Linked DNA regions of Phyllobacterium zundukense. The protein of the gene in region 1 binds, or shares a complex with, the protein of each later gene. Links are inferred from orthologs where the notes say so. Each region holds a gene or a part of one and is shown in the gene's direction. Other genes may lie near its edges.

Region 1 (8,215 bases):
GGGCTTTGCATTGTTTCCCGTCTTCGGCTCCCGGGTCGGCTATAGCGAAGCCAATGCAGCTCTCCTGCTCACAACCATCGGGCTCGGCAACGTGCTACTGCAGATTCCAATTGGGCTCCTCAGCGATCACGTCAATGATCGTCGCAAGATCCTGCTTGTCTGCGCGTTGATCGGCTTGGCGGGCATGTGCGTCCTGCCATTCATCTATTCCAACTGGTATCTCGTCGCGGGATTGCTGTTCGTCTGGGGTGGCGTTGTGGCCGGCCTTTACACCGTTGGCCTGGCCCATCTCGGCTCGCAACTCACGGGCCGCGAGCTAGCCTCCGCCAACGCGGCCTTCGTCTTCTGCTACGCAGTCGGTATGCTCGTTGGTCCGCAAGCCGTCGGTATCGGCATGGATCTGATGGGCCCCGCGGGCTTTGCAGTCGCCCTTGCGATATTTTTCGCTGCTTACGCGCTTTTGGTGGGCTCACGTCTAATTAGCCGCAGAGGCTAATCAACTACAACTACAGCGCGCTTGGATTTATTCAAGACAGTGCTATATTGCCCCTGGAGTGAGAGGCGAGCTGTCGCCCGCCTCTCTCTTCCTTATCTTTGAAAGTGAACCCGGATCGCTATTGTCCAGCACGTCCGGGTTCTTTTCATAGTAAGGCTGATGCTAAACGGCAAATACCGCATAGATTCAACTCCAAGGTTGAAGGCAAGGCTCTTGCCGCAGTCGGGGGAGCCCGTCTCCCCCGATACACCGGCTGGCTGGGTGTTGCTGCTTTTGCCTTCAAATCTCGAAGTTTGACTCATCGCGTGCTTTGAGGTGCTCGGCAACGAACGCAGGGTTGAATCGAGATCTCGGAAAATGCGGTACAAGGTTGTCCTTCATTTGAGGACACGCCGATTGATCGATTATATTGGCGCGGTGACCGACGCAGGCTTGACTTTTCCCCCCGTTCGGTTAAGTGTCCGGCCGAATTTCCGCTTATGGCCACGTTGCTGGACTTGAATAGCGGTCCTCAATAATCAGAACAGGTAAACTGAAAATGGCCAAGGCTGCGAATATCAAGATCAAGCTTCTGTCGACCGCTGACACCGGTTTCTTCTACGTTACGAGCAAGAACAGCCGTACCAAGACGGAGAAGATGTCTTTCCGCAAGTACGACCCGGTCGCACGCAAGCACGTTGAATTCAAGGAAACCAAGATCAAGTAATCTTGTTTTTCCGGAAACAAGAATGCCGCCTTCAGGGCGGCATTTTTGTTTGTACATTTTTATCGAGCAAACACGATAAGCCGTTGATTTTTATCCGTCAGGCCGCGGCCGAGACTACGCGATTGCGTCCGGCCGCCTTTGCGCCGTAAAGAGCGTCGTCGGCCCGCTTCAACAGATTTTGCACGCTGTCATCCTTGGGCAGCACACTGGCAATACCGATGCTGATTGTTACGGGAGCGCCGGTCCCGCTTTGATTGACAACAAATGGTGTCGCTGCAACCTCGCGCCGGATGCGCTCAGCCACAACGGCAGCGAGCGCCGAATCGGTATCCGGCATCACTATGAAAAACTCCTCACCGCCATAGCGGCTCGCAAGATCGCTGCCGCGTACATTCCGCCGCAAGCGCCTTGCAAATTCCCGCAACACTTCGTCCCCGCCGTCGTGACCGTGCGTATCGTTGATAAGCTTGAACCGGTCGATATCGGTCATGAGAATGGACAACGGCCGCCGGCGTTCGACAGCGCGCTTGAACAGGGTTGCAAGATGCGTCTCCAGGTAGAGACGGTTGTGCAAACCGGTCAGGCTATCCGTGACCGCCATTTCATAGGTCTTGACGACACTGGCCCGCAATCCATCATGATAGGCTTTCCGTCGAAGCTGTGTGCGCAACCGCGCCAGCAATTCATTCGGATTCAGCGGTCGCACCAGATAGTCATTCACACCCAATTCCAAGGCGCGCCGGATCAATGGTTCTTCACCCCGATCTGCCACGAGGATAATGGGCAGCGACCGCGTGTTGTCGAGTGACCGCAATTGCGCACAAATGCGCAGCGGGTCAAAATTCGCGAAGCTTGATGAAATGACCAGGCAATCATGGTTGCCTTGGATAGCGTCGAAGAATCCCGCTTGCGGATCCGTTTGAACATCGACGACCCCTTCGTCGGCCAATATGCGCTGAATCCGCTCGACGCTTTCGGGTCGTTCATCGATCAGCAGAACACGGGCGTTCTTGGCGCTGCCCTCGCTGCCACTCGGGAACCGCAAGATCGACTCCAACCCGACATCGCGGGTAGTAGCAACCCGTAACCGCAGCTCATCGGTCAGGTTTTTCAATCGCACCAAGCTCTTCACGCGTGCAAGAAGTTGCAAGTCGTTTACGGGTTTGGTCAGGAAATCGTCAGCACCTAAGTTCAGTCCGGTAATGCGGTCTGTGTCCTGATCCAGAGCCGTGACCAGGACCACAGGGATATGTGCGGTTGAAGGCTGCGACTTCAGTCGGCGGCAAACTTCGAACCCGTCCAATCCTGGCATCATGATATCAAGCAGAATGACGTCAACATTGCTGTTCTCGCATATTTCCAAGGCCTCGTAGCCGTCCGATGCCGTGACGACTTCATAATACTCCGCGCTCAATCGCGCTTCGAGCAGCTTCACATTGGCGGGAACATCGTCAACGACTAGAATGCGGGCCGTCATATTTCACTCCCCTGACGATCAAGCGTCGCCAAGATAAGATTTGATGGTTTCGATGAACTTCGGCACCGAGATGGGTTTTGAAATATAGGCCTCGCAACCGCCCTGCCGGATACGTTCTTCGTCGCCTTTCATGGCGAAAGCGGTAACGGCGATGATCGGGATTACATGCAGATCGTCGTCCGCCTTCAGCCACTTCGTGACTTCCAAACCCGACACCTCGGGCAGCTGAATGTCCATGAGGATCAGATCAGGCCGATGTTCGCGAGCCAGATCAAGTGCTTCCAGCCCATTGCGGGTCCGGATGGTTTCATAGCCGCTGGCTTCAATAAGATCGCGGAAGAGCTTCATGTTAAGCTCATTATCCTCGACGATCATCACTTTCTTTACCATCGGCAATTTCCTGTTGATCATGCTTGAAAGACGCATGCCACCTGTCAAGTTTTATGGGACAAAGATCGGATCGCAGCCCCAACTGTATGGATGCATTTGATAGCCTGTGATGATTGATGAAAAGGAAACTCTTCAGCCCAATCCCGAAATGCTGCTGATCATGTTTAACCAAGGATTTATTGAACATCTTCTTTTGATCATATTCAACCGGCTATAGCGAAATTTGGAAACAACGAAACAGCGGATGGGACTGTGAACAGTACTATTCTGGGCGGGAGGCGGTGTAATGAAGGATCAAGTCAATGTCGGCGACGCGGAAACCTTGGCAATCAATGCTTTGATGTTTCTGGCTGACGACAGCGAGTTGCTTGCCCGGTTCCTTGCATTGACGGGAATTACCGCCGAACAGATTCGGAGGGCTGCCGGCGAGCCGGGATTTCTGGCGGGCGTTCTCCAGTTCTACCTTGGGCACGAACCGACGTTGCTGCGCTATTGCGAGGCAACAGGAACAAATCCTGCCCGATTCCAGGAAGCGCTTCGGCTCCTTCCTGGTGGCCGGCAAGACATCGATTGAACGGTTGATAGGTCTTGGCTGATCGTTGCAAGGTAACGGCACCTTCGCTAAGGTCTGCTCGTTCCTTTTATGTTCCGGACCCCGATGGCAACCCTCAACGATCCGAGATTTGGTTTTTGCCGTGACTGTCTGGCAGCTCAGGCAACCGACGGAAAACGCTGCCATGTGTGCGGCAGCCCGCGTCTCTTGCGCCATCCGGAACTGTATCGCCTCAGCATCGCTCATGTGGATTGCGATGCGTTCTATGCTTCAGTGGAAAAGCGCGACAATCCGGAATTGCGAAACAAGCCGGTCATTATTGGCGGGGGGAAACGTGGCGTCGTTTCAACGGCTTGCTATGTCGCCCGCATCCATGGGGTGAAGTCGGCGATGCCGATGTTTAAAGCTCTGGCGGCTTGTCCGCACGCTGTTGTGATCAGTCCTGATATGGAAAAATATGCCCGCGTTGGTCGCGAAATCCGGCAGATGATGCGCGATTTGACTCCTTTGGTCGAGCCGCTGTCGATCGATGAAGCTTTTCTGGATCTGTCAGGGACAGAGCGCCTTCATCACGATCCACCGGCCCGGGTGATGGCGCATTTTTCAAATCGAGTAGAACGAGAAATGGGGCTTTCGGTTTCGGTCGGCATTTCCTATTGCAAGTTTCTCGCAAAGATTGCCTCGGACTTCGAAAAGCCGCGCGGCTTTGCTGTCATCGGAGCGAAAGAGGCCTCCACTTTCCTGGCCGATAAACCGGTGACCATGATATGGGGCGTTGGCAAGGCGTTCAATGCAACGCTGGAGCGCGATGGCATTCGCACCATAGGCCAACTTCAGACGATGGAACTTGGTCCCTTGATGGCTGCCTATGGTACGATGGGGCAGCGCCTCTACCGTCTATCGCGGGGACTTGATACGCGGCGTGTGGAACCTGACAGCGAGAGCAAAAGTGTATCCGCTGAAACGACCTTCAATGCAGATATCGCATCGCTTGAAGAGCTCACGCCGATATTGCGATCTTTGTCGGAAAAGGTTTCGAGGCGCCTCAAAGCGGCGGACATCGCGGGACGGACCGTCGTTCTCAAATTGAAGTCTCGGGATTTCAAACTTAGAACCCGGAACCGGCAGTTGTCTGATCCGACACAACTGGCCGACCGGATTTTTCGCACCGGTTTTTCGCTGCTTGAAAAAGAAATCGACGGCACACGATTTCGTCTGCTCGGGATAGGCGTCAGCGACCTTGGCAACGATGATCGCGCTGACCCTCTCGACCTGGTCGATATTCAAGCGACTAAACGTGCGGTTGCCGAAACGGCGATAGACAAGCTCCGCGGGAAATTCGGCAACAATGCTGTCGAGACCGGATACACGTTCGGCAGGATCAAATCTCGAGTCGAAGCTCTGCCGGATGATACGGATTCAAACGAAAACCGGTGAATATGGGACAAAGACTCTCCCAATCTGGAACAAGAATAGCCGAATCTGGAACGAAATTTTCCACCCGGAATTGCAATTCAGTTGTTGCTGGTTGAGGTTTGCCTCTCAGGCCATCTCGACTTCCACAATTCCCGGTATGGCTTTCATCGCACTTGCGACCTGCGGACCGACACGATAGCGGTTCGGCAGTTCGATCTCCACTTCGGTTGCGCCATTTTCCTTGATCAGGATCAGGCTCACTACCTGGCCGTCGTTTTGCGGTATCAGATAGGGAGTAACGGCGCTCAATGGTTCGCTGGAACGCATATAAAGGCGCAAGGCCTTCTGCATGCGGGTCGCCTCGTCTTCGAGCGATTGAGCCGTCTGGATGCGCAGACTAATGCCCTCCGGCCGATCTTCGGCGCCAACAGTGACCACCACGGAACGACCTGGTTCTAGCAGATCGCGGTACTGCGCAAGAGCTTCGGAAAAGAGCACCGCCTCGAATTGTCCTGAAGAATCAGAGAATTGGATGATTCCCATTTTGTTGCCGGTCTTGGTCTTGCGCTCCTGCTTGGCCGTAATTGTCCCGGCAAGACGCCCTGCATTGGCGCCGCGCTTGACCGCCGCCGAAAACTCCGACCAGGTCTGGACGCGCATCTTTTCCAGCACTGCCCGGTACTCGTCGAGCGGATGCGCCGAGAGATAGAACCCCGCCGCTTCAAATTCCCGCCGCAACTTCTCCGCCGAAAGCCAAGGTGCAGCCGCGGGGAGTTGGATGGTTTGGGCACTTGCGGCCATTCCCCCGAATATATCCGCCTGACCACTAACGCTGTCTTCCTGCGTGCGTTGTGCATGACCGATAATCCGGTCGAGCCCGGCGATCAGGGCGGGCCGTTCACGCCCGAAACAGTCGAAAGCTCCAGCATTTATAAGGCTTTCGAAGACGCGGCGGTTGACGACACGCGGGTCGATCCGCTCGCAGAAATCCTCGAGGCTGGCATAGGTCGTCGCACCGCGTTTCTCGACAATATGATCGACAGCCGCTTCGCCAACACCCTTGATAGCCGCCAGCGAATAGAAGATTCGGTTTTCGCCAACCTCGAACAAACGGTAAGACGTATTGACCGATGGCGTGACGACTTCGATGCCGAGCCGCACAGCTTCCCGGCGGAAATCGTTGAGCTTGTCCGTGTTTGACATGTCGTATGTCATTGATGCGGCAAGGAATTCTACTGGATAGTGGGCCTTCATGTAGGCCGTCTGGAACGACACGATCGCATAGGCCGCGGCGTGGGATTTGTTGAATCCGTAGTCCGCAAACTTGGCGAGCAGGTCGAAGATGAAGTTGGCTTGCGGCTTGGTCACTCCACGCTCGACGGCTCCATCAACGAATCGGACCCGCTGCATGTCCATCTCGGCGCGGATCTTCTTGCCCATGGCACGCCGAAGAAGATCGGCTTCTCCCAGCGTATAACCCGACATTTCCTGCGCGATCTGCATCACCTGTTCCTGATAGATGATGACGCCTTGTGTTTCCTTGACGAGATGATCGATTTTCGGATGTATCGACGCCATCTCTTCATCGCCGTTCTTGCGCGCATTGTAGGTCGGGATGTTCTCCATCGGGCCCGGCCGATAGAGCGCGACGAGCGCGATGATATCCTCGATCCGGTCCGGCCGCATGCCGATCAGCGCCTTGCGCATACCGGTGCTTTCCACCTGGAACACGCCGACAGTCTCACCGCGGGATAGCATCTCGTAAGTGGGCTTGTCGTCGAAGGGCAGATCCGAAAGATCCACCGTGACGCCGCGCCGCTTGAGGAGATTGACGGCGCTCTGCAGCACCGTCAGCGTTTTCAGACCAAGAAAATCGAATTTGACCAGCCCGGCCTCTTCAACCATTTTCATGTTGAACTGCGTAACCGGCATATCTGAACGCGGATCACGATACATCGGCACAAGTTCCGACAAAGGCCGATCACCGATGACGATACCCGCCGCATGGGTCGAAGCATGGCGATAAAGCCCCTCAAGCTTCAATGATATGTCGAGCAATCTCTCGACGACTGGCTCTTTGTCGCGCTCTTCGCGCAGGCGCGGCTCGTCTTCGATTGCCTTGGACAGCGTCACAGGATTTGCCGGGTTTGCCGGCACCATTTTGGTCAAGCGGTCGACCTGACCATACGGCATTTCCAATACACGTCCGACGTCGCGCAATACGGCGCGAGCCTGGAGCGTACCGAAGGTTATGATCTGAGCTACCTGATCACGGCCATATTTACCCTGAACATAGCGAATAACCTCATCGCGCCGCTCCTGGCAGAAGTCGATATCAAAGTCCGGCATCGAGACGCGATCCGGGTTAAGAAAGCGCTCAAAGAGCAAAGAGAACCGAAGAGGATCGACGTCTGTGATCGTCAGGGCATAGGCGACGAGCGAACCCGCGCCTGATCCACGTCCGGGGCCGACCGGGATATCATGAGCTTTCGCCCATTTGATAAAGTCGCCAACGATAAGAAAGTAACCCGGATATTTCATCCGGGTGATGATAGAAATCTCGTATTCCAGCCGCTCCGAATATTGCTCGGCTGTATGGCCACCGGCTAGCCCCAAGGTCTGGATCCGCTGCGCAAGACCTTCCCGCGCCTGACGCGCCAGTTCATCGGCCTCGGCCTGCAATGCCGCTTCCGGGTCGTCGCTCTCGCCCGTAAAGCGCGGCAAAATCGGCGCACGGTTCTTGGGATAGTAGGAACAGCGTAGTGCGATCTCGACAGTGTTCTCAACCGCCTCAGGCAGATCGGCAAATAACTCCACCATCTCGTCTTCGCTCTTGAGATAGTGATCCGGTGTCAACCTGCGGCGATCGTCAATCGACAGAAGAGAGCCGGAGGCTATCGCCAAAAGTGCGTCGTGCGCTTCATAATCAGCACTTTTGGAAAAAAACACGTCGTTCGTCGCGACGAGCGGCAGTTCCAGTTCGTAGGCAAGTTCGACTTGCGCTGCTTCCAACGCGCGATCGTAACCGCGATGACGCTGGAGTTCGACATAGACTCGATCACCGAACAGCGATTTCAAATAGTTCAGCCGCTGCCGCGCACGATCAATCCGATCGTCCTTGATCGACTTGGCGATCGGGCCTTCGGGACCGCCGGACAACGCGATGATACCGTCCGC
Region 2 (6,731 bases), 2.9 Mb from region 1 along the record:
CTCGGCATTATTGGCTGAGCTTGCCGAAGCGCTTGAGGCTTTTGACAAGGACACTAGCATCGGCGCCATCGTGCTTACCGGCTCGGAAAAGGCCTTTGCGGCGGGGGCTGATATCAAGGAGATGCAAACACTGGAGTTCGCCGATGCCTATCTTGGCGACTATTTCAGCGAATGGGAGCGGGTGACGCGGTTGCGCAAGCCACTGATCGCTGCTGTTTCCGGCTATGCGCTTGGCGGCGGCTGCGAGCTCGCCATGATGTGCGACTTCATTATTGCCGCCGATAGCGCAAAATTCGGCCAGCCGGAAATCACCCTCGGCGTCATGCCAGGCATGGGTGGTTCGCAGCGGCTCACCCGTTTTATTGGCAAGTCCAAATCCATGGACATGTGCCTGACCGGGCGCATGATGGATGCCACAGAGGCGGAGCGCAGCGGATTGGTCTCGCGTGTTGTGCCTGCCAGTGAGTTGATCGACGAAGCCATGAAGGCCGCCGGGAAAATCGCATCTTTCTCCCTGCCCGTCGTCATGATGACCAAGGAAACCATCAACCGTGCCTATGAAACGACGCTCGCAGAAGGCTTGAGGTTCGAACGGCGCGTGTTCCATTCCATGTTCGCGCTCGAGGATCAGCGCGAGGGAATGAATGCATTTGCGGAAAAGCGCGCGCCGGGTTTCAAAAACCGGTAAGAGCAAAATCGCGTAGATTCCTCGTTGACGCAAAAGCAAACGTCATCTATAAGCCCGACAACGTTCGGTGGCCTCTTGGCCGCCCTATTATTTTGTGACGGCCGCTTTAACGCTGCCGATTAGCTGACAGAAAAGAGAGGCAACATGGCCAACACTCCTTCGGCCAAAAAAGCGGCGCGCAAGATCGAAGCCCGCACCGAAGTCAACAAGTCCCGCCGCTCCCGCGTGCGCACCTTCCTCCGCAAGTTCGAAGATGCGGTGGCAAGCGGTGATCAGGCAGCCGCTTCCATCGCCTTCAAGGCGGTTGAACCGGAAGTGATGCGCGCTGCATCGAAGGGTGTCTTTCACAAGAATACCGCTTCACGCAAAGTGTCCCGTCTGTCGGCTCGCCTGAAGAGCATGTCGGCCTGATCGCACCCCTCATTTTTATATATGAAGACCCGGCTGCTCGTTAGCCGGGTTTTTTGTTTTGGGCGATTCTGTGGGAATAAATTCGTTTCCCGAGGAAAAGATCGTGGCTTATCAAAACCATGACATATGTTGGTCACAAACTTGCTAGGACAAAAAGCGTCAACCATCAATTTGCCTTTGTTTTCAATGGTTTATGGTAGGTAGTCGTTATAGCGCGAAGTAGGCGGGGAGAATCTCCCGCCTCAGCCTCTGTCAAGCGATAATTTAATATTTTTTTTTGCCAACAGGAGTCCGCACTGCAACAAAATGTAGAGCCCAAAAAAGGCTTTGAATCCGAACGATTTTTCCTCTTTGTCTCAAAGACCGTTAAAAAAAATGCAAAATCGTTAACCTTTAATTCATCAAAAAACCCTTGGGGCACACTTGCCCTTCCTGCAAAGGTTTTTGTAAGGTCCAGACATCGAAGGGGTGGGCAAAAACCCATTTAACAGGCTTAGTAAATGTAGGGTCGGGCGCAGATTTTATCGTTTGCGTGACGGGTAGATTTTGTCAGTACTCAAGTCTTGCGATTTGAGTTGTTTCAAAAAATGAGCGAGTCGACGACGCTGGCGAGAGCCGGGCGTAAGTCTTACTGCGCCTAAACTGAGAGAGGGATGCGAACGTGGTAGTTATAAATATTCTGGACGAGATTTATTCAGTCCGGCACTGCGTTATCGCCAAGACCTCTACCCTTTAGCTTCTAGACTGTTCGGGCTGACCACTGGGGCGGTTGGCCGGAATTCATTTTGCAAAAATACGGGCGTGACCCGAACGACAATATCAGGATGAGGCGATGACAATGACCAGCGGAATAATGGAGAACGGCTCAAAGGCAGCCATGGTCCCGCTCCATATGGAAGGGGATAATATGGACACGGCCGGCAGCCAGGGGGAGCTGATTTTTGAGCGCGTCAAGCTTAAGCTGAAAGCGAAACTCGGAAGCGAGGTTTATTCAAGCTGGTTTGGCCGCCTGAAACTGGATGAAACGTCCAAGAGCATCGTTCGCCTGTCGGTTCCGACTGCCTTTCTGCGTTCGTGGATCAACAATCATTACTGCGACATGATCACTGCCCTCTGGCGTGAAGAAGATGAGCAGACGCTCAAGGTCGAGATCGTTTTCCGCAGCGCCAGCCGCGCTACCCGCCCGGCTTGCGATACGGAAGCCACGATGCGCGCTGACAGCCGTGCCCTCACACGCGAAAAGCCCGTTTTTCCGGTCGGCAACACCACGCAGGACAAGAAAGCACCAACGCATTTTGTCGACCGCGCCCAGAATGCCGTCTTCGGTTCGCCGCTCGACCCGCGGTATACATTCGACACCTTTGTCGATGGCACGCCCAACCGCGTTGCGCTTGCTGCTGCGCGCACGATTGCTGACGCAGGCGCCAGTGCTATCCGGTTCAATCCGCTGTTCATTCACGCCTCTGTCGGTCTCGGCAAGACGCATCTCTTGCAAGCAATTGCCGCCGAAGCGTTGAAGCGTCCGGAACGTGCCCGTGTCGTGTATCTCACCGCCGAATATTTCATGTGGCGCTTTGCAACCGCCATCCGCGACAACAACGCATTGTCGTTCAAGGAACAGCTCCGCGACATCGATCTGCTGATCATCGACGACATGCAGTTTCTGCAAGGCAAGTCGATCCAGCACGAGTTCTGCCATCTGATCAATACGCTGCTTGACAGTGCCAAGCAGGTCGTGGTCGCCGCCGACCGTCCGCCGTCCGAGCTTGAATCGCTGGATCCGCGCGTTCGTTCGCGTCTTCAGGGCGGTGTAGCGCTTGAAATGATCTCGCCGGACTATGCGATGCGTCTCGAAATCCTGAAGCGCCGTCTTGTCGCGGCCCAAATGGAAGACCATTCGCTCGACATCTCGCCGGAGATTCTTGACCACGTTGCCCAGTCCGTCACCGGCAGCGGCCGTGAACTCGAAGGTGCGTTCAATCAGCTCCTCTTCCGCCAGACATTCGAGCCCAACCTCTCGGTTGATCGCGTTGATGAACTTCTGAGCCATCTGATGCGCGGTGGCGAAGCCAAGCGTATCCGCATCGAGGAGATCCAGCGGATCGTTGCCCGGCATTACAACGTGTCAAAGCAGGACCTTCTATCGAACCGGCGCACGCGCACGATCGTCAAACCCCGTCAAATCGCTATGTATCTCGCCAAGACACTGACACCGCGCTCGCTGCCGGAAATTGGCCGCCGCTTTGGTGGTCGCGATCACACCACGGTTCTTCATGCGGTTCGCAAGATCGAAGATATCGTCGGCAAGGACCAGAAATTGTCGCAAGAGCTGGAGCTGCTCAAGCGTTTGATCAACGACCAGGCTCAATAGTTTATCAACAGAAAGCCTGCGGTATGGCACACTGTTGCCAGCCGCAGACTTGCTTTTTGCGGTAAATATCTGCCAATTTGCCTGACCTTGGGAAAATTGCGTTTCCCTCACCAGAAAAGTGCGGCAAACCCGCGGTGCTTTGGCTGGAATTGAAGTCAGCGAGACCGGTTTATCATGCGTGTAACTCTTGAACGTTCCAATCTTCTGAAATCGCTCAACCATGTGCATCGTGTGGTCGAACGACGTAACACAATTCCGATCCTGTCGAATGTTCTTTTGAACGCCGATGGCGCAAGCCTCGCCCTCAAGGCCACCGACCTCGATCTCGAAGTGACGGAAGCGACGGCGGCGCAGGTAGACCAGGCTGGCGCGACGACAGTTCCAGCGCACCTTCTTTACGATATCGTCCGCAAGCTGCCGGATGGCGCGGAAGTCCTGCTTGCAACCAACACCGACGGTAACTCCATGGCCGTGACCTCGGGCCGGTCGAGTTTCCGCCTGCAGTGTCTGCCGCAATCGGATTTTCCCGAGCTCACAGCCGGTTCCTTCACCCACACGTTCCGTATGCCTTCAACCGCACTGAAAGGCCTGATCGACCGGACACAATTCGCCATTTCCACCGAAGAGACACGTTATTACCTCAACGGTATCTATTTGCATGCGATCGAGAGCGAGGGTGCGCTAAAGCTGCGGGCAGTTGCGACCGACGGCCACCGTCTTGCTCGCGCCGAGCTGGAAGCCCCGTCAGGTGCTGAAGGCATGCCCGGCATCATCATTCCGCGCAAGACTGTCGCTGAACTGCAAAAGCTTGTCGATGATCCGGATATCGTCGTGACGGTCGAACTCTCGGAGACCAAAATCCGCTTCACGATTGGCTCGGTCGTCCTCACCTCAAAGTTGATCGACGGCACCTTCCCCGATTATCAGCGCGTCATTCCCTCCGGAAATGACAAGAAACTGTCAATCGACCGCCAAAGCTTTGCGTCCGCCGTCGATCGCGTTTCGACGATTTCGAGCGAGCGCGGCCGGGCAGTCAAATTGACTATCGCGGATGGCCAGTTGACTCTCACCGTCAACAATCCTGATTCCGGCAGTGCCACGGACGAGCTTTCCGCGGACTACGACTCAGATCCGATCGAGATCGGCTTCAATGCCAAGTATTTGCTCGATATTACGGCCCAGTTGACGGGATCAGAGGCGATTTTCATGCTGGCCGATGCAGGTTCGCCGACGCTGGTGCGCGATACGGGCGATGAAAATGCGCTTTATGTGCTCATGCCAATGCGGGTTTGACGACATTAGCGTCAAACTCACATGACCGATGATCCGAATACGGATGCGGGCAAGCCGGCCCGCGTTTCGATCAGCCGGCTGAAGCTCGCCAATTTCCGCAATTATGAAAACCTGTCGCTGCGGCTGGCGCCGTCGCATGTGGTGCTGACCGGCGAGAACGGTGCGGGCAAGACCAATTTGCTCGAGGCGATTTCGTTCCTGTCGCCAGGCCGGGGTCTGCGCCGCGCAACCTATACCGACGTTACCCGCAACGATGCGGCCGACGGCTTTGCCATTCACGCCGCCATCGAAACCGCCGAGGGCACTGTCGAAATCGGCACGGGTCTTGCAGGCAATGCGCCCGGGGACAATGCGCGGCGCGTCCGCATCAATGGCGTAACGGCGGCTGGCGCCGACGAGCTCCTGGAATACTCCCGCATCCTCTGGCTGGTTCCAGCCATGGACGGGTTGTTCACAGGCCCGGCCGCTGATCGTCGCCGCTTCCTTGACCGTATGGTCCTCGCCATAGACCCGGCGCACGGCAGGCGCGTCCTCGACTACGAGAAAGCAATGCGCAGCCGTAACCGCCTGCTTACGGAAGAGCGCGGCAACGATGCCTGGCTCGATGCGATCGAGACGCCGATGGCCGAACTGGGCATCGCCATTGCTGCGGCGCGAGCCGAGCTCATGCGCCTGATCAATGGCATGATCGAGCGCTTGCCCGACAACACCCCCTTCCCCAAGGCGGATTGCCTGCTCGAAGGCGAACTCGAGCAGCGTATCGGTATCGAAGCGGCAACCGATGTCGAAGAAACGTTCCGCCGCGCCTTGCATGACGGACGCACCCGTGATCGTGCCGCGGGGCGCGCGCTCGATGGCCCGCATCGCACCGATCTGCTCGTCCGCCATCGGCCAAAAGCGATGCCGGCTGAACTCTGTTCCACCGGCGAGCAGAAGGCCTTGCTCATCGGTCTCATTCTCTCCCACGCGCGGTTGACGGGCGAACTATCTGGTATGGCGCCAATCCTGCTTCTGGACGAGATCGCCGCGCATCTGGATGAGGGCCGAAGGGCGGCGTTATTTGACATCATAGAGGAACTTGGCGGCCAAGCTTTCATGACTGGCACGGACAAGGCGCTGTTTAGAAGCCTCGAAGGACGAGCTCGGTTCTTCGACGTTTCGCATGGTGCGGTGCAACAGCGCTAGGTTGTAAATAGAGGATGCCTCCGCCGAACACCGCGAGCCCGACGCTCATGACCGCCGGTGACCTGACAGCCACCGGTGCGACCACCAGCGCCACGTTGGCACAAGACGGATACCACGCACGCGAATTCGTCGATCATGCGCGGTCCCGGACGCGCGAAGGAGCGCAGTTCGTTCAGGATCGCCGGCCAGAGACCGGTGATATCATGAAAAATGCGCCGGGCGTAACTCATGCCAGCCTATCGGCAGAACCTTCGCGCTATTGCGCAATGACCTGTTGAAGCGCCGGAACCATCACCACCGGAGGCGGATTCCATTTCCCTGTCAGCGCGTCCCTTTCCGGCCCATAGAGCCGCATGGTCAGGTTGAACGGTCCTGCGGGTGCAGGTAGCCAGTTGGCCTCTTTATCCTTGCCAGGGCTTTTTTCCTGGAAGTGGATATCAAGCGAACCATCGGCATTGTACTCAAACGGCATCCAACTGCTTACGGCGAACCGATTGATGCTGTTGGCAACTTGAAAACCCTGAGAATCATAGAGCGTAATCGACCAGAACGCCTTGACTGGCGGCAGCGACGCCTTGTCGAAATGAATTGTGTAATTGTTCGCTCCATTCAGCGGGCTGCCCTTTTCGTCGCCGAGATTGAGGGGGTAGATGGCGTCATCAGGAAGGTTCGCGCCAAGCCCCACCTGGGCCACGATTGCACGCTTCAGATAGTAATTACCGTAGACACCCATCGTGTCGGTATTCATCGACCAATTGTTCGCGACCCGGGCCAGAGTCGCCA

What was found.
Region 2: the proteins of N8E88_RS28680 (region 1) and dnaN are in contact, whole or in part, in a solved structure (PDB 1OK7), measured with the Escherichia coli proteins. The link is inferred for Phyllobacterium zundukense from one-to-one orthologs.

What each region holds. Positions count from the first base shown.
Region 1 is NZ_CP104973.1:3,323,101-3,331,315, forward strand. What follows is about bases 2,922-5,893. They hold N8E88_RS28680 (DNA polymerase IV), read left to right. Parts: upstream 2,922-3,727; coding sequence 3,728-5,059; downstream 5,060-5,893. Other genes in these bases: N8E88_RS28670 (response regulator), read right to left, coding at 2,922-3,069; N8E88_RS28675 (DUF3572 domain-containing protein), read left to right, coding at 3,356-3,643; dnaE (DNA polymerase III subunit alpha), read right to left, coding at 5,165-5,893. Also shown: N8E88_RS28655 (MFS transporter), read left to right, coding at 1-496; rpmG (50S ribosomal protein L33), read left to right, coding at 1,035-1,202; N8E88_RS28665 (PleD family two-component system response regulator), read right to left, coding at 1,300-2,679; more of N8E88_RS28670, read right to left, coding at 2,698-2,921; more of dnaE, read right to left, coding at 5,894-8,215. UniProt on the Escherichia coli protein: Poorly processive, error-prone DNA polymerase involved in translesion repair and untargeted mutagenesis. Copies undamaged DNA at stalled replication forks, which arise in vivo from mismatched or misaligned primer ends.
Region 2 is NZ_CP104973.1:464,329-471,059, forward strand. Bases 2,733-5,703 are described here. They hold dnaN (DNA polymerase III subunit beta), read left to right. Parts: upstream 2,733-3,644; coding sequence 3,645-4,763; downstream 4,764-5,703. Other genes in these bases: dnaA (chromosomal replication initiator protein DnaA), read left to right, coding at 2,733-3,470; recF (DNA replication/repair protein RecF), read left to right, coding at 4,785-5,703. In the rest of the region: N8E88_RS14640 (enoyl-CoA hydratase), read left to right, coding at 1-688; rpsT (30S ribosomal protein S20), read left to right, coding at 833-1,099; more of dnaA, read left to right, coding at 2,007-2,732; more of recF, read left to right, coding at 5,704-5,948; N8E88_RS14665 (hypothetical protein), read left to right, coding at 5,963-6,226; N8E88_RS14670 (DUF1254 domain-containing protein), read right to left, coding at 6,205-6,731. UniProt on the Escherichia coli protein: Confers DNA tethering and processivity to DNA polymerases and other proteins. Acts as a clamp, forming a ring around DNA (a reaction catalyzed by the clamp-loading complex) which diffuses in an ATP-independent manner freely and bidirectionally along dsDNA.